3 regions of the Hathewaya limosa genome follow, and region 3 is predicted to be linked to each of the others. Evidence: predicted binding sites of a transcription regulator. Region 3 holds the regulator's gene; each other region holds the start of a gene.
What was found. Region 3 encodes Rex, which represses fermentation and respiration genes when NADH is low (regulators of the CRP and FNR family bind a similar motif). Its sites were predicted from a motif close to ATTGTTAANNNNTTAACAAT; they were not measured.

Region 1: QOZ93_RS11915 (phosphoglycerate kinase) is a predicted target of Rex. The motif match lies at 6,138-6,157, and genes of this name have one in related genera.
Region 2: QOZ93_RS10905 (DUF1002 domain-containing protein) is a predicted target of Rex. The motif match lies at 4,798-4,817, and genes of this name have one in related genera.

The regions. Positions count from the first base shown of each region.
Region 1 is NZ_JAUSWN010000024.1:19,334-27,726, forward strand. It holds gene grdC (glycine/sarcosine/betaine reductase complex component C subunit beta) at 6-1,547, shown strand; gene grdD (glycine/sarcosine/betaine reductase complex component C subunit alpha) at 1,578-2,735, shown strand; gene QOZ93_RS11900 (hypothetical protein) at 2,913-3,743, shown strand; gene QOZ93_RS11905 (sugar-binding transcriptional regulator) at 4,014-5,063, shown strand; gene gap (type I glyceraldehyde-3-phosphate dehydrogenase) at 5,093-6,100, shown strand; gene QOZ93_RS11915 (phosphoglycerate kinase) at 6,305-7,501, shown strand; gene tpiA (triose-phosphate isomerase) at 7,651-8,393, shown strand, end outside.
Region 2 is NZ_JAUSWN010000019.1:47,203-55,595, reverse strand. It holds gene tenA (thiaminase II) at 1-274, shown strand, start outside; gene thiT (energy-coupled thiamine transporter ThiT) at 305-886, shown strand; gene QOZ93_RS10915 (ABC transporter ATP-binding protein) at 1,103-1,888, shown strand; gene QOZ93_RS10910 (ABC transporter permease) at 1,891-3,552, shown strand; gene QOZ93_RS10905 (DUF1002 domain-containing protein) at 3,628-4,677, opposite strand; gene QOZ93_RS10900 (hypothetical protein) at 4,959-5,762, shown strand; gene QOZ93_RS10895 (hypothetical protein) at 5,983-6,966, shown strand; gene QOZ93_RS10890 (flavodoxin family protein) at 7,031-7,579, shown strand; gene QOZ93_RS10885 (permease) at 7,906-8,385, shown strand; gene QOZ93_RS10880 (permease) at 8,382-8,393, shown strand, end outside.
Region 3 is NZ_JAUSWN010000001.1:161,515-169,907, forward strand. It holds gene QOZ93_RS00735 (diguanylate cyclase) at 1-1,002, shown strand, start outside; gene QOZ93_RS00740 (ABC-F family ATP-binding cassette domain-containing protein) at 1,051-2,970, opposite strand; gene QOZ93_RS00745 (redox-sensing transcriptional repressor Rex) at 3,250-3,894, shown strand; glycine riboswitch at 4,148-4,251, shown strand; gene QOZ93_RS00750 (sulfide/dihydroorotate dehydrogenase-like FAD/NAD-binding protein) at 4,413-5,282, shown strand; gene gltA (NADPH-dependent glutamate synthase) at 5,282-6,673, shown strand; gene QOZ93_RS00760 (DNA-3-methyladenine glycosylase family protein) at 6,818-7,702, shown strand; gene QOZ93_RS14045 (TIGR01906 family membrane protein) at 7,722-8,387, opposite strand.

The sequences.
Region 1 (8,393 bases), on a different contig from region 3:
ACAATATGAGTTTTCCAGTTATTAAAAAAGCTGCTTATGTATTAGCACACACTCCAAATATGGTAATACATAACGGTACTACACAAACAGTTGAAAGAAAGACAAATCCAAATTCTGATTATCTAAAAGGATTAAATTCACATCTAAGAAGTTACGAATCAACAGTAGGATATGCTCCAAACCAAGTTTACATTGGTAACATGACTCCAGAAGAATTACAAGCAATGCCAAAACCATGGTATGATAAAAATGCTGAAAATTCTAATAGATTTGGTAAATTCGGTGAAATTATGCCAGAAGATGAATTCTATGGATTAATGAAAATAGTAGACGTTTTTGAATTAGTAATCTTAGAAAAAGAATTCACAAAAGTAGTTAAAGAAAAATTAGCTAGCCACAAATTATTAGCTGAAAAAGCAGCTGCTATCGAAGATGGTGACGAAGTATCAGTTATAGAAGAGCTAGTAAATAATAAAGGTGCTGAAGGATTATACCAAGGTGAGAAGCTTGTTGGTTGTGTTAAAAGAGCACATGAAGTTGATGAAAACTTATCTGCTGAATATATGTTAGAAAACTTAGCTGGTAAAGCTACTTCAGTTTTATCTTTAGCTTACTTAGTTGATGGATTAGATGTACCAGTTGAAGAAATTGGATACATTGTTGAATGTTCAGAAGAAGCTATTGGTGATATGAACCAAAGAGGTGGCGGTAACCTTGCTAAAGCTATTGGTGAAGTTGTTGGTTTAACTGGTGCAACAGGAATAGATATGAGAGGATTCTGTGCAGGACCATCTCATTCATTAGTAAATGCTGCTTCATTAGTTAAAGCTGGTACTTACAAACATGTAGTTGTTGTTGCAGGTGGATGTACTGCTAAATTAGGTATGAATGGTAAATCTCATGTTGGTAAAGAAATGCCAGTATTAGAGGATTGTTTAGGTGGATTTGCTATATTAATTTCTGAAAATGATGGTGTAAGTCCAGTTATTAGAACTGATATAATCGGAAGACATACAATTGGACACGGTGCTGCTCCACAAGCTGTACTACAAGCACTTGTTTTAGATCCATTAACAAACAATGATTTAAAAATTACTGATATAGATAAATTTGCTCCAGAATTACAAATTCCAGAAATGACTGAACCAGCAGGAGCTGGAGATGTTCCAACTCAAAACTACAAAATGATAGGAGCATTAGCTGTTAAGACTGGTCAATTAGATAGAAAAGAATTACCAGGATTCATTACATCTCATGGATATCCAGGATTTGCTCCAACACAAGGACATATTCCATCAGGAGTACCTATCGTAGGACATGGAATAGAAAAAATCAAAAATGGTGAATTAAATAACTTCATGATAATTGGTAAAGGAAGTTTATTCCTAGGAAGAATGACTAACCTATTTGATGGTATTTCTATGGTTATAGAAAAAAATAGTGGAGTAGTTGAAGAAAACAACGGATTAGATAAAGAAGAAGTTAAATCAATGGTTGCAGATGCAATGAAAGATTTTGCTCAATTCTTAATGAAAGAAGAAAATTAATAATCCTTAAATAGAGAAGAGGTGGAATTCATGAGCCAAGAAGCTGCAAAGAAAATGATAGCTGGTGTTTTTAATGACATAGCTGAAGGAATAAAAAGCGGAAGTTTTGGCAAGAGAGTAAGAATAGGTTTAACTATTTTAGGTTCTGAACATGGTGTAGAAGAGATGGTTAAAGCTGCTGAACTTGCTAAATCTAAATATAATGATTTTGATATAGTTTTAATTGGTAGCAAAGTAGATGCTGACTTCGAGGTTGTAGAAGTTGCAACTCCAGAAGAAGGACATGAAAAAATGGTAGAATTACTTGAAAGTGGAGCAATAGATGGTTGTGTAACTCAACACTTTGACTTTCCAATCGGTGTTTCTACAGTAGGTAAAGTAACAACTCCAGGTAAAGGTAGAGAAATGATTTTAGCTACAACTACTGGTACAACTTCAACTAATAGAGTTGAAGGAATGACTATGAATGCTATATCTGGTATAGCAGTAGCTAAAGCACTTGGAATCAAGAATCCTAAAGTAGGTCTTTTAAATGTTGAAGGTGTTAGACAAACTGAAAGAATTCTTAAAGAAGTAAAAGAAAATGGATATGAATTTGAGTTTGCAGATTCATTAAGAGCAGATGGTGGGGCTGTAATGAGAGGTAATGACCTACTTGCAGGTACTCCAGATGTTATGGTTTGTGACTCATTAACAGGAAACTTACTTGTCAAAATGTTTGCATCATTCACAACAGGTGGGGGATACGAAACAGTAGGTGCTGGATATGGTCCAGGAATTGGTTCAAGCTATGATAAATTAGTTAACATAGTTTCAAGAGCATCAGGTGCTCCTCTAATTGCAGAGGCTTTAAGATATTGTGCAAGCTGTGCTAAAAACAATGTTTTAGGTATTGCAAAAGATGAGTTCAAAAAAGCTAAAAAAGCTGGATTACAAGCTTCAATTGATAAAGTAACTAAGAAAAAAGCTCCAGCTGCTGAAGAAGAAATAAAAATGCCACCTAAAAAAGTTGTAACTTATGCTATTCCAGGAATAGATATTCTTGAGCTTGAAAATGCTTGTAAAGCATTATGGAAAGAAGGAATTTATTCTGAAAGTGGAATGGGATGTACAGGACCTGTAATCCTAGTTGCAGATGATGAAGGTGAAAAAGCTGCAGAAGTATTAAAGAAAGCAGAATTCATGTAATATCTTATATAAAAAGATTGCCATAAAGTATGGCAGTCTTTTTTTTATTTATTCAAAAATAAAAATATGTATATTAAATTATACACAAAAATAAATTACTTTTTTCTATATATATCCTATATAATAATTAATGATATAATTTATACATAAAACAATCAAAATAGGGGGAAGTTTTTTATGTTTAAAAAAAGTAATAAAATTTTGAGTCTATTTTTAGCAGGAAGTTTGGCAACTATAAGTGCTTTATCAACTATAGAAACAGTAAAAGCGGATGAAATAGATTGGAATGTTGTTTATAGAAATGCTTATGATTCAGTAATCAATGTTAAAAAATATAAAAATCAAGTTTCAATTAATGAAGCTAGAGAAAATATAGCAAAGTTGACTCCAGGATGGATGAAAGCATATAGGGAAGAATTTTCTAAACAAGTAGATACAGCACAACAATATTTATTCGAACAATTTTATAGTTTGATTTGTTATAGAGGAGAATTGTTTAAGAGTATATCACAAGAAAATATTAATAAAGCAAGACAGTATATAAATGAGTTTAAAACTTATGGTGGTAATACTCCGTACATAAGTACGTGGTCTTCGGTATTAGATGTTTTTCAACAAACAAATATGAAGAAAGCTAATGAATCTATAGAATTGGCAAAACAATATAGAGATTACGCTAATATAGAAAATGCTAAACAAAAGGTAAGTAATCTTTTAAAAGTTGAAGCTAATGAGTGTGTTAAGGTATATGCGCAAGAACTAGAAAATCAATTGATTGAATTTTTAAATACCTTATCTTCAAATGAAGTAGGTGCAATTTATATCATAAAATGTTTAGAGCAATTTACTGTTGATCATAAATTTTATGATAATAAAGAAATGATCCAGAAAACTATTAAAATGGGAGATGATTTAGTATACCAATTAGAGAATAAGAGAATGAAAAAAGAGTTATCAGATAAATTAGAAATTGGTAAAAAGCAATTTAATCATGTATTTAAAAAATAAATAAGTAAATAATAAAAGTAAAAGATTATCTTATTAATAATATTAAATATGAGATAATCTTTTTTTATTAAAGGTATAAGATATATTATGAATAAATACAATTTATTAGTAAAAAACAGCTATTTTTATAAATATTGACTTAGAATAAAAAATTAATAAAAAAAATTCTTAAAATTAATAAAAAATGTTGGACAAATTTATAATATAAAGTATAATATAAGTGGGAACAGAAATAATAGCATGGGACTAAAAAGTTCCAAAGAGGTGTTTATTATGGATATATTGAAATTACAAAAAAAAATAGTACCAGAGCTTTTAGAGCTTTTACAAAAAAGGTATTCTATTTTAAGATCAATTAAATATAATCAACCCGTAGGTAGAAGAGTTCTTGCAAATAACTTAGCACTAGGGGAAAGAACTATAAGAAATGAAGTTAACTTTTTAAAGTCTCAAGAACTTATTAATATATATAATGAAGGAATGTATATAACAAAAGAAGGAGAAGAGATTATAAATTCTCTTCAAGATTTTATTCATGAAGTAAAAGGATTGAATGATAAAGAAAAAAACATAAAATCTTATCTTAATATTAAGGATGTTTATATTGTTCCTGGAGATTATGAAAAAGATTCTAGTATTTTAAAAGAAGTAGGAAGAGTTGCAGCACTATATTTAAGAGATATTTTATCAGATAAACTTACTATTGCCTTAACCGGTGGAAACACAGTTAAAGAAGTGGTAGATAGTATGCCAAAGACTAATAAGTGTAATGATTTATTAGTAATACCAGCAAGAGGTGGTATGGGAAGAGATGTTGAAATTCAGGCAAATACATTAGCTGCAAAATTGGCAGAAAAAATTTCTGCTAATTATAAATTACTTCATGTACCAGATAATCTTAGTGACAATGCATTAAAAACTATGTTAGAGGAAAAAAGTATTCAGGAAGTCGTTGACTCAATTAAAAATTCAGATGTTCTAATATATGGAATTGGCAGAGCAGATGTAATGGGCAAAAAAAGAGAACTTTCACAAGATACAATAGAAGAAATCTTAACTAAGGGTGCCGTTGGTGAGGCATTAGGAAATTATTATGATATTCATGGAAATATAATTTATAAACATTCTACAGTAGGAATTACTGATGAAGATACAAAAAAAATGAAGTCGTTAATAGCAGTTGCATCTAATAAAGATAAGGCAGAGGCTATTATAGGTAGTTTAAAAGATAAAACAAAGGCAGTTTTAGTTACTGATGAAGGAACTGCTGAAAAAATATTAAATATAATTGAAAAAAAAGAAGATAATAAATTAAGATAGATATTTAAATTATTGAGGAGGAATTTAGCATGGTCAAAATAGGTATAAATGGATTTGGAAGAATAGGTAGAAATGTATTTAAAGCACTTTTAAATAATTATAGCAATGATATAGAAGTAGTAGGAATTAACGATTTAACAAGCCCAGCTACATTAGCTCATCTTTTAAAATATGATTCTTTATATGGAAAGTTTGATGGAACAGTTGAAGCTAAAGAAGATTCAATAGTTGTTAATGGAAATGAAATTAGAATTTATGCAGAAAGAGACCCTAAAAACCTTCCATGGGGAAAAATAGGAGCAGATATAGTATTAGAATGTACAGGATTATTTACTGATGCTGAAAAAGCTAAAGCACATATAGAAGGTGGAGCTAAAAAAGTTATAATTTCTGCACCTGCTAAAAATGAAGATATTACAGTTGTTTTAGGTGTTAATGAGGAAGAATATGATTCAGCAAAACACAATATTATTTCAAATGCATCTTGTACAACAAACTGTTTAGCACCATTTGCTAAAATTTTAGATAGAGAGTTTGGAATAGTAAGTGGATTAATGACAACTATTCACTCATATACAAATGATCAAAAAATATTAGATGCTCCTCATAAGGATTTAAGAAGAGCTAGAGCTGCTGCTGAATCTATGATTCCAACAACTACAGGTGCTGCAAAGGCTGTTGCATTAGTTTTACCACAACTTAAAGGAAAATTAAATGGTATGGCAGTTAGAGTTCCAACTCCAACTGTATCTATTACAGATTTAGTGTGTGAAATTTCTAAAGAAGCTACAGCTGAGGAAATAAATGCGGCATTTAAGAAAGCAGCAGAAGGTGAATTAAAAGGAATATTAGGATATTCAGATGAACCACTAGTTTCAATAGATTATAGAGGAGATGAAAGATCTTCAATAGTTGACGGATTATCAACTATGGTATCTGGCAAGAATCTTGTTAAGGTTGTTGCTTGGTATGACAATGAATGGGGTTACTCAAATAGATTAGCTGATTTAGCAAAATATATAGCAGATAGATTATAATTATGATATAATATATCCAAAGAGAACACTATTAGAGTATGTTATTTAATTAAAAAGGTGTATTATAGAATTAAAAAGTCTAGTTTTGTAGTTCTCTATAAAACTAGACTTTTGTAAATATTAGAACATAATTTTTCAAATAGATTTTACATATTTGGCATAAAATAAGTTTAATAATGTATTAATATTTTAGGAGGAAACCTTATGAAATTAAATAAAAAAACTGTGGAAGATATAAATGTTAAAGGAAAAAAGGTTTTAGTTAGATGTGATTTTAATGTACCTTTAAAAGATGGCAAGATTACCGATGAAAATAGATTATTAGGGGCATTACCAACAATTAAGTATTTGATTGAAAATAATGCAAAAGTTATTTTATGTTCTCATTTGGGTAAACCAAAGGGAGAAGCTAAACCAGAACTTACATTAGCACCTGTGGCTAAAAGACTTTCAGAATTATTAAATAAGACAGTTATTTTTGCAGATGATGATAAGGTTGTAGGAGAAAATGCAAAAAAAATTATAGAAAATATGCAAGATAGGGATATAGTTTTATTACAAAATACTCGTTATAGAAAAGAAGAAACTAAAAATGAAGAGAACTTTTCAAAAGAATTAGCTTCTTTGGCAGAAGTATTTGTTAATGATGCATTCGGAACAGCACATAGAGCACATTGTTCTACAGTAGGTGTTGCAAAATATATAGATGAAGCAGCTTGTGGATATTTAATTGAAAAAGAATTAAAATTCTTAGGAGATGCTATAGAAAATCCAGAAAGACCTTTTGTGGCTATTTTAGGTGGTGCTAAAGTCTCAGATAAGATAAATGTTATAAACAACCTTTTAGATAAAGTTGATACTCTAATTATAGGTGGAGGTATGGCATATACATTCTTAAAAGCTCAAGGATATAGTATAGGAACTTCATTATTGGAAGAAGATAAGATGTCATATGCTTTAGATATGATTAAAAAAGCTGAAGAAAAAGGGGTTAAACTATTATTACCAATAGATTTTGTTACAGCTAAAGAGTTTTCAGCAGATGCAGAACCTATAATTACACAGGATAGAAATATAGCTGATGATTGTATGGGACTAGATATAGGACCAAAAACTAGGGAACTTTTTGGAGACGCAGTAAAAAGTGCTAAAACGATTATATGGAACGGACCACTAGGTGTTTTTGAATTTGAAAAATTCGCTAAAGGTACAATTGCTATGGCTAAAGCTTTAAGCGAAACTAATGCAACAACTATCATAGGTGGAGGCGATAGTGCAGCTGCAGTTAATAATCTAGGTTTTGGAGATAAGATGACTCATATTTCAACTGGAGGAGGAGCTTCATTACAATTTTTAGAGGGTAAAGAACTTCCAGGAATTACAGTTTTAAGTGAAAAATAATTAATAGTTGAAAAGATAAGCTATATTATTTAATTTCTATGTAGCTTATCTTTTGCTGCTTTAAATGATATAATAATGTTAATTTACGCATTATTGAAGAGAGTAGACATAAATAAAATAACTTACTAGATTAAAGAGGTGTATTAATTATGAGAAAGCCTATTATAGCTGGAAATTGGAAAATGCATAATACTATAGAGGAAGCGGTATCACTTGTTAAAGGATTAAAACAACTTGTAGAGGGTGCCGATGCAGAAGTTATAGTTTGTCCAAGTTTTTTAAGCCTAGGAAGAGTAATAGAGGAAGTAAAAGGTACTAATATTAAAGTTGGAGCCCAAAACATGCATTTTGAAGAAAAGGGTGCTTTTACAGGTGAAATTTCACCAAGTATGTTAAATGAGATTGGGGTTCAATATGTAATTATAGGACACAGTGAAAGAAGACAATATTTTAATGAGACAGATTTTACAGTAAATAAGAAGTTGAAAGCTGCATTTGAGCATAAAATTATTCCTATACTTTGTGTTGGAGAAACCTTGGAAGAAAAGGAATCAAACATTACAATGGAAGTTATAGGGAAACAAATAAAGTTAGATTTACATGGATTAAAAGCTGAAGATGTAGAAAATATGGTTATAGCATATGAGCCTATTTGGGCTATAGGAACTGGTAAAACTGCTACAGCAGATGAAGCTAATAATACAATTAAATTTATAAGAGATGTTGTTAAAAATTTATATGGTGTTGAAGTTTCAGAAAAAGTTAGAATATTATATGGAGGTTCTGTAAAACCTTCTACTATAAATGAACAAATGAATAAATCAGATATAGATGGAGGATTAGTTGGTGGAGCTAGTCTTAAAGCAGAAGATTTTTCTAAGATAGTAAAATA
Region 2 (8,393 bases), on a different contig from region 3:
CGCTATTGCTACATTGCCTTGTACATGGAGTTATAATTATATAGGAAAATATATTCAAAAAATTTATAAAGAAAAATTAGATAATAATTTTTATAAACCTTGGATAGATTCATATGCATCAAAAGAGTTTACTGATTTCACAAATGAATGGTTAGATTATGTAGATAAAATTTGCACTGATATAACTGAAGATGAAAAAAAAGAATTATTAAATATTTTTATAACATCTAGTAAATATGAAAAACAATTTTGGGATATGGCTTATAATAAATAAGACATTTAGAGTAATTAGGGAGAACAAAAGATGATTAATATTATTGGTTTGATAATATCTATAGGATTATTAGGAATTTATATAATAAATTTAATAAAATATAAATTTACAACTAATATGATAGTAAAAATAGGGGTAATTAGTTCTCTATCTTTTGTATTATATTTAATTCACTTTATAAGATATCCTCAGGGCGGGGGAATAACGTTGTTTTCTATGCTTCCTGTAATGATTCTTTCAATATTATATGGAAATATACCAGGAGTTACAGGTGGTTTAATTTTTGGATTACTTAAGTTGTTAAATGGAGCAGTTATAGTACATCCATTACAATTTTTGTTGGATTATATTTTAGGAACAATGGCATTAGGGGTAGCAGGAACTTTTGGAAAAGACAAAAAGTATAACATTATATTAGGAAGTTTATTTGCTACAGGATTAAGTCTTTTGTCCTCTGTAATATCTGGAGTATTATTTTTCGGGCAATATGCTCCAAAAGGAATGAATGTTTGGTTATACTCTATCATATATAACGGATCTAGTGCAGGAGTAGAGGCAGTATTAACTACAATACTTATAGCAATAATACCTATAAAAAAGTTTATAAAATAAATAATTGTATAAAGTTTATTTGTTATGATGTACATAAAGTTATAAATATATAGAAAGAGTAAGAAGTTAATTTTCTTATTCTTACTATATATTTTTTATTTTATGGCCAATATTATTTCAATAACTTATATGTAAAGTAATGTAGACAGAAATAATATATAATGTTAAAATATTCATAAAAAATTAACAGAATAATAATGGGGGAACAAATATATGATGGAAGAGGATGTAATAATAAAGATTCGAGATCTTTATATGATTTTTGGTACGAAACAAGTATTAAAAGGAATCAATCTAGATATTCATAAAGGGGAAATTATAGGATATATTGGTCCTAATGGGGCAGGAAAAAGTACAACAGTTAAAATAATGTTAGGACTTTTAAGAGATTATAAAGGAAGTGTTGAAATTTTTGGTGAAGATATTTTAAAAGGAAATGGAGAATATAAAAAACATATAGGATATGTACCTGAACTCTCAGAGTTATATGACAGCTTAACTGGTAAAGAATATCTTACATTTGTAGGAGAGTTATATGGTATAGAATATAATACAGCATTATATAAAAGTAGACAACTTATGAAAATATTAGGAATGGATAATGCTTTTAATTCTAGAATTTTAACATACTCTAAAGGTATGAGACAAAAAATATTACTAATAGCAAGTCTAATACATGATCCAGATATATTATTTTTAGATGAACCTTTAAGTGGATTGGATGCAAATAGTGTAATGATAATAAAAGAGATATTAGCTAATTTAGCAGCACAGGGGAAAACAATATTTTATTCATCACATATAATGGATGTGGTTGAGAAAATAAGCAGTAGGATATTACTTTTAAATAATGGTGTAATAGCAGCAGATGGAACTTTTGAAGAACTTAAGGAAAAATCTCATGAAGGATCATTAGAAAGTATATTTAATGAATTTACAGGTTTTACTGAACATAAAGAGATAGCAGAACAATTTACTTCTATTATACAAGGAGTGAATTAGATATGAAGGAATTTAAGAGTTTAAAGTTTATAGACAAGTTTAAAAGTGTTTATACTAAGTTTGGTGTAGATTATGATATTATGAGGTCTATTGTAAAAATTAAATTAACTATGGACAGAAGAAAGGTTCCAACAGTTTTTAATAGGCAAAAAAATAGTGATAAAGAAGAAAGTAAAATGGAATCTTCTATAGTTCTAAATGGTTTTATGGGGATTATCTTAGCCTTATTTATAGGATTTAAAATTAATATATTATGGCAGATGACTGTTTATTTTTTTATGCTTATGTTTTTTGTTCTAACAATATTTATGTCGGATTTTTCAACAGTTCTTTTAGATGTTCGTGATAAAATCTTAATAGGAACTAGAGGTGTAGATTCTAGGACATTAAATGCAGCTAAATTAACTCATATACTTATATATATGTTTAGTTTAACATTATCTCTTACAGGAGTTTCTATATTAGTTTCATTAAGATATGGTGTGTTTTTTACCTTAGTATTTTTACTAGAGATAATATGTATAGATATATTTATGATAATAATAACTACTTTTGTTTATTTCTTAGTTTTAAAGTTTTTTGATGGAGAGAAACTAAAAGACATGATAAACTTTGTACAAATTATTTTAAGTATATTTATAACACTTTTTAGTCAATTGGCAGGTAGAATTTTTGATGTTGTAGATATACAAGTTAATTTTACAAGTAAGTTATGGCATTACTTTGTAATTCCAATGTGGTTTGCATCACCGCTTACAATGATTGAATCAGGAGAAATTAAAGGATATTTAATAGCACATACATTATTGGCAATAATTATACCTATAGTTTCAATTATTATATATTGGCAACTGACACCTAAGTTTGAAGAATATCTAGAAAAATTAAACAATAATACATGCAAAAGTAAAAAAGAAAAAGAGAAATTTTCATTTAGAATAAGTAGAATAATATGTAGAAATAGACAGGAGAGAATATTTTTTAATTTTTCTTATAATTTATTTAGTAGTGAAAGAGAAATTAAATTTAGAATATATCCTAGTCTGGGTTTAGCTTTAGCTTTTCCATTAATAATGATCTTTCCAGCAAGTCATGAGAATATGGTTAAAGGCTTTGCACAATGGAAAACATCTATGAATAATTCAAAGACTTATTTATTGATTTATTTTGCTGTAATGTTGTTATGTACAGTTGCTACAAACATAAAATATTCGCAAAAATTTCAAGGTTCATGGGTTTATATAACTTCTCCAGTAGATGAAATTTCAAATATCTTCAAAGGTTGTTTCAAAGCTATATTTTATAAGTTTATATTTCCTATATTTATTTTACTTAGTATTTTGTGGGTATTTATTTTTGGGATAAAGGTTATTCCTCAATTAATAATAGTGTTCTTAGTAATTATTATATTAAATCTTTTCTCCTTTTATCTAATGGATAAGGCGTTGCCTTTTTCCGAAAGTGATAAAAGTATTAAGGCAGAAGGAGATGTGGCGCCTTATTTATTAGGAAGCATATTAACAGGTATTTTTGGAGGAGTTCATGCTGTATTTATATTTTTTTGGCCCATAGGTGTGTATATATATGGAGCAGTATTAATTTTAATAATTATTTTATCATGGAGAAAAATTTTTAATATACCTTTGGAGAAATTAATGAAATAAAATAAATAAAATTTTATAAATTACTTAAATAAAAAATATCTCTAGGAAATAATGACATTTCCTAGAGATATTTTTTTATTGAGCAGTACTAGTATTATTTGAATTATCTTGTGAAGATGTTGAAGTAGAAGTACTAGATTGTTTTTCTTTATTTGATTGTGGAGTACTTAAATTATTGGCAGAAGGTGATTTATTTCCATCTTCTGTTTTAGGAGAATCGCTATCTTTTTTAGTATCATCTGAACTACTAAAAAGATTTTTTATTGCATTCCAAATATCCACGAAAAATTGTTTTATTTTTGCCCAAAAACCTTTTGCTTCTTCACTTGTAAAAGTATCTTTTAATTTATTTGAGACATCATTTAGTTGATCTTTTAATTGAGAAAAATTTAAATCTAATTTATTAATTTTTCCCATTAATTTAGTAATACTATTAATATCTTCTTGACTTAAACTTTGTCCAACATTGTTTGTTACATTTACTACTATTTTTTCTATTTCTTTTTCAGTTTTAGGTTTTTCTTTAATTACATCTTTTTTTACTTCGTTTATTAAACCAGCTGCTTGATCTTGTCCAATTTTTTCACCTAATTTACCTGTAGTTACTAATTCTTCGTTAGCAACTTTCTTTTTATTCTCATCAAGTTTTTCTCCACCCTTACTGTTTTCAAAACCTTTTAATATTCCTGTAAGAGCGGCAGTACCTGATACATTAAAAGGTGCAGCAGCTTTAACATTAGCATTTTGTATACCAGCAGTAATCAACGCATTCTTTATCATGTTTTCAGTAACCCAATAAAGATTATGAGTAGATATAGTTAATCCATTTTTATTAGTTGGGTCTACATAAGAACAAGATATAGATTTTGTACCTAATTCTTTTTGAGATGCAACACCTTTTAAATATTTTTGTTCTTCTGTATTTGTAACTTCTAAAATATTAGCATCATTTTTGGTAACACCAAAGTATTTAAGCATTTCTTCCTTTTGTTCTTTACTTAAATCAGCTCCTATTGTAACAACTTTAAAAGCATCTGCATAAGCTTCCTTTACCGGTAAGGCTGTTAAAAAAGATAAAGAAAGTACGATAACTAAAAATTTGCTTATTAATTTGTTGAATTTCATTTTTAAGAAACTCCTTCCTTTTGTTGTCCATAATAAAAAATATTTAATTGTTAATAAAAAATATTATATCACATATGAAAATTAAAATAGTGTAAATAAGTTTACAAAAACTCTTAAAGTTATATTAAAAATATTACAATTAAATTAAGAAATTCTATAGGCACAAAACTTGTAAAGATTTCATATCATTAAAGTATAGGTCATTATAGATCTATAATGACCTATACAAATTTCATATTTTTAATTTCTAAATAAAACGGATAAGGAAGAGTGATATACAAATGAGCGAAAACGATAGTTCAATGGTACAATCATTTAATGATGATAATTGCGAAATAAATGTAGAGTCAAAGGTTTTAAGTACTAGTGATTGCGTAAAGGATAATGGCAAAGGGAAATATAAAATATCTAAAGTTTTAGGTAATGTAGAGACTAATACTGCAATTATCAATAAAGTAAATATACCTGGTGGATTTACTGAAATAAAAGGAATAAAAAGAGATGTCGTAGTTACACAAGCAAAATTAATAGGAGGACAATTATTTGTAGAGGGTTATATTATAAATAATATAAGTTATGTAACACCTTCACAAGGATATTCAAAATCTTGTTGTATGGCTCATAGAAATATATGGAATGATATAGATGTTAAAACACCATTCAGTATGGGTATCGATGCTTCTGACTTAGATGGAAAAATGCACATGAATAAATGTATAAAAACTGAATGTCCATATGCAAATAATACTATGAAAAATAATAGATGTGATACTGGTACTATGGGTTCATCTCTTTGTGAAAAGTTAAGCTATGAGAAAAAGGTATTTAATGAAATTCCTTATTGTGAATTAAATTCATTTGAAATTTCCGAATTAACTATAAATAAAATGCCTCAATGTGATAATTGTCATGATAAGTGTTGTGATGACTATAGAAAAGTATATTGTAGTATAGTTCAAAAAATAGTTCTTAAATTAGAGTTAAGTATACTAGTTGAAGGTTATAAAAAAATGCATCATTCTGAATACAATACAGAATTTTGTAATCCAGAAAGATGTCAAATGAACGTTGATACAGAATTTTAATAATAACTTTTAAAAGTTATTATTAATAAAATATTATAGCGCTGCTAACAAAGATATCTTTGTTAGCAGTTTTTTTATCTTTATTGTTAAAAAAAGTTTTATAAAAATACATAGTTAGAAATTAAAAAGTCTTAATAAGTTTAAATAAAAAGTATAATTTATGAATATAAAGTATATTTTTTTTATAAAATTAATTATAGTAATGAAATTAGAGGATTTTATGGATAACAACTTAAGTATTTTAATAATGATATTATTATATTATCAAGGAAGTAATAAAAAATTATTAAAAAATAAAATAAAAAGTATAGATAATTCAAAATGTAAATATCCATATGAAAATATGAGGGATATGAAAAAATTAAACGATAAATATAAAAACATTAAAAAAAATAGTGAAAATATAAGAAGCAATAAGGAAAAATATAAGCAAACAGATATTATAGATAGAGCTAAAAATAATAAATCAAATGGAAATAAAGATAAACAATATGAAAAAAGTTATGATAAAAAAATTGTATTTAAAGATAGAGAGATTGTTGATATTAAAACTAAAAGTAAGAAAGTACCTAAGGCAATAACAAAAAATTATACTAATATCAATAAATTAAAGTTAAACTTTATAAAAGATTTAAATATTAAAAATAAGGAAAGTTTATCTAAACAAAGTGAGGATATTGTAAAAGTACCAGTTTTGGTTACAGAGTTCAATATAAAAGAATTATTTACTATAGAAGTAGGGTTTAATAACAACAATATAATAGAAATATTAAGCACAAGTAATGAACTAAAAATTAAGCATGTTTATTTAAATATTAATAAATCAAATGGGTATAAAGGTGGAACTGTAATGTATGAGGGAGTATTGAAAACTACTATACATTATTTATCACCTACGTATGTAGAAAAAAGTTGTTTGGGGGGAGTACCTAAATATCATGTGGTTTTTACTAAATTTAATGGTTGTCAAAAAGTAAATATAAACAAATATACTGTAGAAAATCAAAATTATTTAAAAAATATTATAGTAAATATGACGAAGTCAGAGTTTTCAGTTCAAAGTATGGTGTGTAAACCTAAACATATAAATGAATATGTAGATTTTTATAATGAAGCAAAGTTATTGATATCAAGTAATTGTAAAATAGAAATTTATAGAGAAAAATTAGTTAAATTAAATGATAAAGGAGTTAAGAAAAAGTAAGAAACTTTATATCGAAATAATGGTATAATTTTGATAACTAACAGAATAAATAGGGGGATTTAAAATGAGAGTACTAGCAATTCAAGGGAGTCCAAGAGTTAATAAAAATACTGATATATTACTTGATAAGTTTTTAGATGGTATAAAAGATAAAAATGAAAAATGTAAAATTGATAAAATATTTTTACAAGAAAAAAATTTGCAATGGTGTAAAGCTTGTAATGCCTGTAAAAATAAAGAAATTGGACATTGTATTATAAATGACGATATGCAAGAAATATATCCATTAATTAGTGATGCAAACATACTTGTTTTAGCAACACCAGTTTATTGGTGGTCAATGTCTGCACAATTAAAAACTTTTATAGATAGAATTTATGGATTAAGCAATAAAAAACAACTCAAGGGGAAAAAATGTGTACTTTTAATGACTTACGGAGGAGCATTACCTAATGAAGGACCTAGAATTGTAGAAGAGACAATTAAAGAAATTTGCAATTATATAGGATTAAAACTTGTAGATGTATATGGGGTATGTACAGATGAGGAGGTGCAAGTTTCTGATAATCTTAAGGTCCAAGAGGAAGCTTATAAATTAGGGTATAATATTTAGAAAAAATTTATTTTAATATAAAAGAGATAAAAACTTAGAGTATGTTTTATTACACATTCTAAGTTTTTTTATTAAACTAATAAAATCTTAATAAAGATAATTATTTAATGAATCTTATATACAAGATGGAATGGAAAAATACATAAGTAAAACTTAATTTTGTAGAAAGTTAATTTTATAATATCAATAGCCAATGAAATTAACGTAATGAATAATATTAATATAATAAGAGGTTAGCTTACAATGTACCTATTATAAAACAAGGAATATATTATAATATATACTTTTAAATTAAGTACTATAAGACTTAATAAGGAGGAAGATCCTTGTTTGAAAAATTAATATATATAGTAGCCATAGTATTTACTATTTTTTCATTTTATAAAGATGATAAAAAGACTAAAGAGGCTCTTAAAGAAGCTATAAAATCTTTTGAAAATATATTGCCTACAGTTTTATGTGTAATGTCTATTGTAGGAGTAATGTTAGCAATTTTAGATAAGGAATTTATAGCTAAATTAATAGGTGATCAATCAGGAATTTTAGGAGTAATAATTTCTTCTATAATAGGTTCTATAACTATGATGGCTGGTTTTATAGCCTTTCCTTTAGGAGCCACATTAATAAAAAATGGAGCAGGAATGGCACAAATAGGGGCATTTATATCTACAATTATGATGGTTGGTATTTTAACTATGCCATTAGAAGCTAAGTATTTTGGTAAAAAAGTAACTTTTTTAAGAAATGGATTAGCATTTATGTTTTCATTTTTTGTAGCTTTAGTTATAGGAGTGATATTTAGATGAAAATAATA
Region 3 (8,393 bases):
GATAAATTAACTAAAACATTAAATAGAAGCGCTATGGAATCAAGGTTAGGAAATGTTCTAAATGAAGCGGCATTAAGAAAAGAAGAAGTATCAATAATAATGATTGATATAGATAATTTTAAGAGTATAAATGACGAATTTGGACATTTAAGAGGAGATAAAGTTTTAAAAGAAGTATGTGATGTTATTTTTTCACAAATAACTCTTAATCAATATGTAGGTAGATACGGAGGAGAAGAGTTTTTAATTATACTTCCAAAATGTAATTGTGATCAAGCATTTAAATTATCAGAAAAGATAAGAAAAAAAATATATAATGATAAATGTATAAACAATAATATAAGGGTAAGTATTAGTGCAGGAATATCTACTTATCCATGTCAGGGAATAGAACTTTGGCATCTTATAAATAAGGCAGATATGGCGTTATATAAGGCTAAAAAGACTGGGAAAAATAAGAGCGTAATTTGGGATGAGAGTTTTAAAGATGAAGAAAAAAATAATAATAAACTTATATGGAGCATAAAAAATAATGAGGTTAAAGAGTATGAAAATATTAATTTCATGCTAAGATGTATAGAAATTTTAAATAAAAAACAAGATAAAAAAGAAAAATTAAACATTATATTAAATGATTTACTTAATATAATGAGGGGGCAGTATATAGCGATATATGATGTTGAGGATGATCTTTCATATTCAGAAAAAATGTACGTTATAAAAGATAAAAAGAATGTAAGTAAGTTTGTTAGTAAAAAATTAATGAATGAGGTTGTTAACAATAAAAAGGGTATTGTTACGATTAATTGGGAGAAAAGTCAATATAAAAGTTATATAGGTAATAGAGTAGATGCATATTCTAGTATTATTTGTCCTTTAATTAAGAATGAAGAAGTAATAAGTTTGTTGTACTTAAAGGTATCTATTAAAGTTCAAGAGTTTACAACTAAAGAATATAATTTTGTTAATATAATAGCTAATATACTTTGTAACTTATATTAGAAATAATAAAACTTAGCTATCTCTAAAGTTTTAGAGATAGCTAAGTTTTTATTCTAATAAGGATTCCCATTCACTATAAAGGTTTTGAAGTATGTTTTCTTTTTCTGTTATAGAAGAATTAACTTCTATAGTTTTTTCAGGATTAGAATAAATTTCTTCTTTACAAAGATCTTCATGAAGAGAAGAAATTTCAGATTCTAAACTTGCTATGTCTTTCTCTATATTTTTTATTCTAAGTTTTTTCTGTTTATTTTCTTTTTCCTGTTCTCGTTTTTTCTTTTTCTCATTGTTAATTTGAGTTTTTGTTTTTCCGCCAGATTCTTCTTCAATATCTTGAAATCTATTTGGATTTTGTTTCTTTTCTATATAGTAAGAGTAATTTCCAAGATATTCTTTAATTCCATCTATTTGAAGTTCAATTATTTTATTTACAACTTTATTTAAAAAGTATCTATCGTGAGATATTACTAAAACTGTACCATCATAAGTTAAAAGGGCATCTTCTAAAGCCTCTCTAGATATAATATCTAAGTGATTGGTAGGTTCGTCTAATAATAAGAAATTAGCTTTTTTTAGCATTAATTTTAATAAATTTATTCTACATTTTTCACCACCACTTAAAGAAGAAATAACTTTAAAAACATCGTCCCCCATAAATAAGAAAGAGGCCAGGGCGCTTCTAATTTCAGTCATGGTTAATTCAGGAAAATCATCCCATACTTCTTCTAAAATAGTTTTATTAAGATTTAAATTAGATTGTTCCTGATCATAATATCCTATTTCTACATTTCTTCCTAAACATTTTGTTCCACCATCAGCTTTTATAAAGTCCATAATTATTTTAAATAAAGTAGTCTTACCTCTACCATTTTCACCAATAAGTGCAAGTTTTTCTTCCCTATTAATTTTTAAATTTAAATTTGTAAATAAAGTTTTTTCTCCAAAACTTTTAGAAAGTTTATCTACAATCAAAACATCATTTCCACTTGTAAGATCTGTTTTAAAAGTAAATGGTTTTAATTTCGTTTCTTTATCAGGAGCATCTATTCTTTCAATTTTATCTAAAGCTTTTTGTCTGCTTTCAGCGGCTCTAACACTTTTTTCTCTGTTAAAAGACTTATAACGTTTTATAATTTCTTCTTGTCTTTTAATTTCTTCCTGTTGTTGTTCAAAAGCTTTTTGTTGAATTTCAAAGTTCTTTTTTCTAAGTTCTATAAACTTAGTATAATTTCCATTGTAGTCTTGGATTTTTCCATTAATAAGTTCTAAAGTTCTATTTGTTATAGCATCTAGGAAAAATCTATCATGGGATATTACGATAATGGTTCCTTTATAAGATTTTAAGTATTCTTCTAACCATTCTATAGCATCAAGATCTAAATGGTTTGTAGGTTCATCTAATAATAAAATTTCTGGATTGGTAAGTAATAGCTTGCACAGAGCAACACGTGTTTTTTGCCCACCACTTAAAATGTTAATTTTTTTATTAAAATCATTTTCTACAAAACCTAATCCATATAGAACTTTATATATTTCAGCTTTATATGTATATCCGCCCTTTATATCATAAGTTTCTTGTGCTGTAGTATAAGTTTTAATTAAGTTATTATAATGGTTTTCATCTACTTCATCGTAAGGAGAATTTAATTCTTCTTCTAACTTTTTTAACTTGTCTTCTAATTTAATTAAAGAATCGAATACCCTTAACATTTCTTCAAAAATAGTATTTTCAGATTCTAGTGAAAGATGCTGAGACAAATAACCTAATTGTTTACTTTTATCTATAAATATTTCACCATTATCTGGTTCAAGAGAATGTGTCAAAATTTTAAATAAAGTAGATTTACCAGCACCATTAGAACCAACTAAACCTAGTTTATCACCTTCATTTATACTAAATGTAACACTTTTTAAAATCACATCTATACCGTAACTTTTACTAATTTCTTTGCAACTAAGTACAATCATTTTATTCACCTTCATTCTATTAACATATATAATATTATATCTAACTCTTCAGTTTTAGTCACTAAGAATTAGTTAACATACATAATTATGCATAATTAGTATATATAATTATAAGATGTTTATTATATAACTATATATATAGGAAATAAAGGTTACAATGTGTTAAAATTTACATTACAGTATATTATAACACTTGACAATAACTCCAATTAGATAATAATATTATAGTAATTGTGTTGTTAATAAATTATTTTATAATGGTTTAAGGGAGGTGTTCGCGTGGAAAGGAAAAAAGCTAATATATCTATGGCTGTTATTAAAAGATTACCTAAATATCATAGATATTTAAATGAATTGTTAAATAACGAAGTAGATAGAATTTCATCAAAAGAATTAAGCGAAAAAATTGGTTTCACAGCGTCACAAATTAGACAAGATTTAAATTGTTTTGGGGATTTTGGTCAACAAGGATATGGGTATAATGTAAAAGACTTATATGAAGAAATAAGTAAAATTTTAGGCTTAAAACAAGTATATAATATGGTTTTAATTGGTTCAGGTAATATAGGTCAGGCAGTTGCGAATTATGATAATTTTCAAAAAATGGGATTTAGAATAGGAGCTATCTTTGATAGAAATCCGAAACTTATAGGATTGAAGATAAGAGATATAGAAGTGCAAGATATAGATTCTTTAACTCATTACTTAAAAGAAAATCCTACAGAAATAGGAATTATATGTGTAAACAGAGAAAGCGCACAAGGAATTTGTGAGTTACTTGTAAACTGTGGCATAAAAGGTATTTGGAATTTTGCACCAGTAGACCTTAAGGTACCTGAAGATGTAGTTGTAGAAAATGTTCATTTAAGTGAAAGTTTACTTACATTGACATGTTTATTAAATGATTGTGAAGATTCCCAGTAAATTAAATAAAAATCTTTAGTAAAATTCATGGGAATTTTCTAAAGATTTATTTTGAATTTTTATACTCATTATTGACTAAATATTTATAAGATTATAAAATGAGTATAAAAGGTGAAATATATAACAATTTTAAATTTTATAATGAGAGTGAATGAAGGTTGTTGGAGATACTCCTTTTGGAGTAACCGAAGAAGAAACGAATAATAAGTCGCTATAGATTATTCAGAAACTTTCAGGTTATTGAACAATAACTGGACACCGCCCTGGAGAGAACCATAATTGGTCATCGAAGAAGAAACTTAATTTTTTTATAAAAGATTTAAGGAAGCTTTCAGATAAAAGGACAGGGATAAGTAGCGTAAAATATCGTTATTTATTTCCTAATATTAATATATTAATATTAGTTATTTTTCTAATTAAGTATTTAGAAAATCTTTATAATTTTAATATTATGTTGATTTAAAATCTAATCAATGGTTATAATTTTTACTAAAAAACTTAGGTGTGGAGGAATGAAAATGTTTAAAATTGTTGCAAGAAAACAATTAGCTCCTCAGATCTTTTTAATGGATGTTGAGGCTCCAAAAGTAGCAAAATCAGCTTTGCCAGGTCAATTTGTTATAGTTAAAATGGATGAAAAAGGTGAAAGAATACCTTTAACAATTTGTGATTATAATTCTGAAAAAGGTACAGTGACTATTGTAGTACAAGCAATAGGATGTTCAACTAAGAGAATGATGGATTATAAAGAAGGAGATTACTTTGAAGATTTTGTTGGTCCACTTGGACAAGCATCTGAATTTATAAGTGAAGATATAGAAGAATTAAAAAATAAAAAAATATTATTTGTAGCAGGTGGATTAGGAACAGCACCAGTGTATCCACAAGTTAAATGGTTACATGAACATGGAGTAGAGGCAGATGTTATTATAGGCGCTAAAAATAAAGAGCTATTAATAATGGAAGAAGAAATGAAAGCAGTAGCAGGAAACGTATATCCAGCAACAGATGATGGATCATATGGATTTAAAGGGCTAGTAACTAATTTAATAGAAGAATTGGTTAATAATCAAGGGAAAAAATATGATGTAGTTGTAGCAATAGGACCTATGATTATGATGAAATTTGTATGCCTAACTACAGAAAAGTTAGGAATAAAAACTATAGTAAGTTTAAATCCAATTATGGTTGATGGAACTGGCATGTGTGGAGCTTGTAGAGTAACAGTCGATGGGGTAACAAAATTTGCATGTGTAGATGGTCCAGAATTTGATGGTCATAAAGTTAATTTTGATGAAGCAATGAGAAGATCAGCTATGTATAGAGCTGAAGAAAAAGAAGATAATGATGCTTTAAGATCAGGTTGTGGTTTAGGAGGTGCGAAATAATGGCAGTAGATAGAATGAAAAGAATTCCAATTTCAGAACAAGACCCAAAGGAAAGAGCAAGAAATTTTAAAGAAGTATGTTTAGGTTACACTGAAGAAGAGGCTGTAAAAGAAGCTTCTAGATGTTTAAATTGTAAAAAACCAGGATGTGTCACTAAATGTCCTGTAAGTATAGATATTCCAGGATTTATCCAACATGTTAAGAATAGAGAATTTGAAGAAGCAGCTAAGGTGATAGCTAAATATAGTGCATTACCTGCAGTCTGTGGTAGAGTTTGTCCTCAAGAACTACAATGTGAAAGTAAATGTGTACTAGGTATAAAAGGTGAAGCGATTGCTATAGGAAAACTTGAAAGATTCGTAGCAGATTGGACAAGAGAACATAATGTTGATATTAGTGAAACAAAAGAGAAAAATGGTAAAAAGGTAGCTGTTATAGGAAGTGGTCCTTCAGGATTGACTTGTGCAGGTGAACTTGCTAAAGAAGGATATGATGTAACAATATTTGAAGCACTTCATGAAGCAGGTGGAGTTTTAGTTTATGGTATTCCAGAATTTAGATTACCAAAAGATACAGTTGTTAAGCATGAAGTAGAAAATGTTAAAAAATTAGGTGTTAAGATAGAGACAAATGTTATAATAGGTAAAACTATTACAATAGATGAATTGTTAGAAGATGAAGGATTTAATGCTGTATTTGTTGGTTCTGGTGCAGGTCTTCCAAAATTTATGGGTATCCCTGGAGAAAATTTAAATGGAGTATTCTCAGCCAATGAATACTTAACAAGAACAAACTTAATGAAGGCATTTAAAGAGGGATATGATACACCAATAAAAGTAGGAAATAAGGTAGCAGTTGTTGGTGGTGGTAATGTTGCAATGGATGCTGTAAGAACAGCATTAAGATTGGGTGCAGATGAAGCACATATAGTTTATAGAAGATCAGAAGCTGAATTACCAGCGAGGGTTGAAGAAGTTCATCATGCTAAGGAAGAAGGCGTTACATTTGACCTTTTAGTTAATCCAAAGGAAATCATTAGTGATGAAAATGGTTGGGTTAAAGGAATGAAATGTGTAAGAATGGAACTTGGAGAAGCTGATGAATCTGGAAGAAGAAAACCAGTAGAAATTCCTAATTCTGAGTTTATTTTAGATGTAGATACTGTAATTATGTCTTTAGGTACATCACCAAATCCATTAATTCCAGCTACTACAAAAGGTCTTGATATTAATAAAAGAAAATGTATAGTTGCTAATGAAGAAACTGGATTGACTTCAAGAGAAAAAGTATTTGCTGGTGGAGATGCTGTTACAGGTGCGGCAACAGTTATATTGGCAATGGAAGCCGGTAAGAAAGCAGCGTATGCTATAGATGAGATGTTAAGTAAATAAATTTGAGTATTATATTTATAAAAATAGTTATCCTTAAAAATTTAAGGATAACTATTTTTGTTTAAATAGAGAATTTTTTTGTGTAAAGGGATAAAATATAAGTAAATACAAGGTGAAAAATAGTTATATTAGGAGAGAGGATAAATGTATAGAGATTATGAATCAGTAGAAGTAATAGAAAATGGAGTAATAGTTAAAGAAATAAAAAATTTTGATCTACATAATGTTTTTGAGTGTGGTCAATGTTTTAGGTGGAACAAAACTGAAAGTGGAAGTTATATTGGAGTTGCCTTTGAAAAAGTTATAGAAGTGGATAAAAAAGACAATAATATGCTTATTTATAATACAAATTTAAAAGAATTTTATGATATTTGGGAAGAATATTTTGATTTAAAAAATGATTACGGAAAGATAAAAGATATATTAAGAGAAGATCCTATTTTAAAAGAAGGAATTAAATTTGGAGAAGGAATAAGAATTTTAAAACAAGAACCTTTTGAAATAACACTATCCTTTATAATATCTGCCAATAATAGAATATCTATGATAAAAAAAGCAATAAGCAATATAAGTGAGAAGTGGGGTGAAAAATTAGAATATAAAGAGAAAACCTATTATACGTTTCCTAGTCTTGAAAGCTTAAGTATTGCTACTACAGAAGAATTAGAGGGGTGTAGTACAGGATTTAGAGCTAAGTATTTAAAAGATACTATAAATAAAATATATACTGGTGAAATGAATTTAGAAGAAATTAAAGAAATGAATGATGATGAATGTCATAAAAAAATGCAAGAGTTTAACGGTGTAGGTCCCAAAGTTTCTGATTGTATTATACTTTTTTCTATGCAGAAATATTCTGCATTTCCAGTTGATGTATGGGTAAAAAGGGCTATGCAATACTTTTACCTAGCCCCAGAAGTATCTTTGCCTAAAATTCGAATATTTGCAAGAGAAAAGTTTGGAGAACTTTCTGGATTTGCACAACAATATTTATTTTATTATGCAAGAGAAAATAAAATTAATATTTAATAAATAAGAAATTTTACTTTCATTTTTTTTGATTTTTTTTTAAACTCATAGAGTAAATCATAAAAAATAATAAAGAATATAATAAAAAAATTGATAATATAAAAATTCCTTCATGAAAGAAAAAAGTTTCAGGAAGAACATTTATTACGGGATCTTTTATAGGATCAAAAAGCCAGTAGTTATTGTTAAATAGGATTTTATGAAAAATTTTAAAGGTAAAGTTAAAATTAATTAAAATGGGTATAGTTAGAACAAAGGGAATGATCAATGAAATAACGGAAAAATTGCGTATGAATTTGAATTCCTTTTGTTTGTACTTTTTTGCAAAATTATAAATTGTAATTGGAAGAAAAATAAACATACCTAAATTCATATTTTGTATAACATTTCTTACTTCAAAAAAATGAGTGGTTCCTTCTTGTGAAGATATAAAATAAGGCATTTTAAAATTATATGTAGTACTATATAAAAAATTTATTAGATAGTTATAATTATGTTTTAATTGTTCATAGGATAAAGAAGATAAATTTTCAAGATTTAAAAATTTAATATCAAAATAATATATGTTTTTAAAAAGTAATGTAATATTTATACTAAAAGTTATAAGACAGTATATAAAAGATGAATAAAAAATAATATTTCTAATAGTAAATATTTTATTAATTGATAATTTAGAATTAGTCATTGTAAG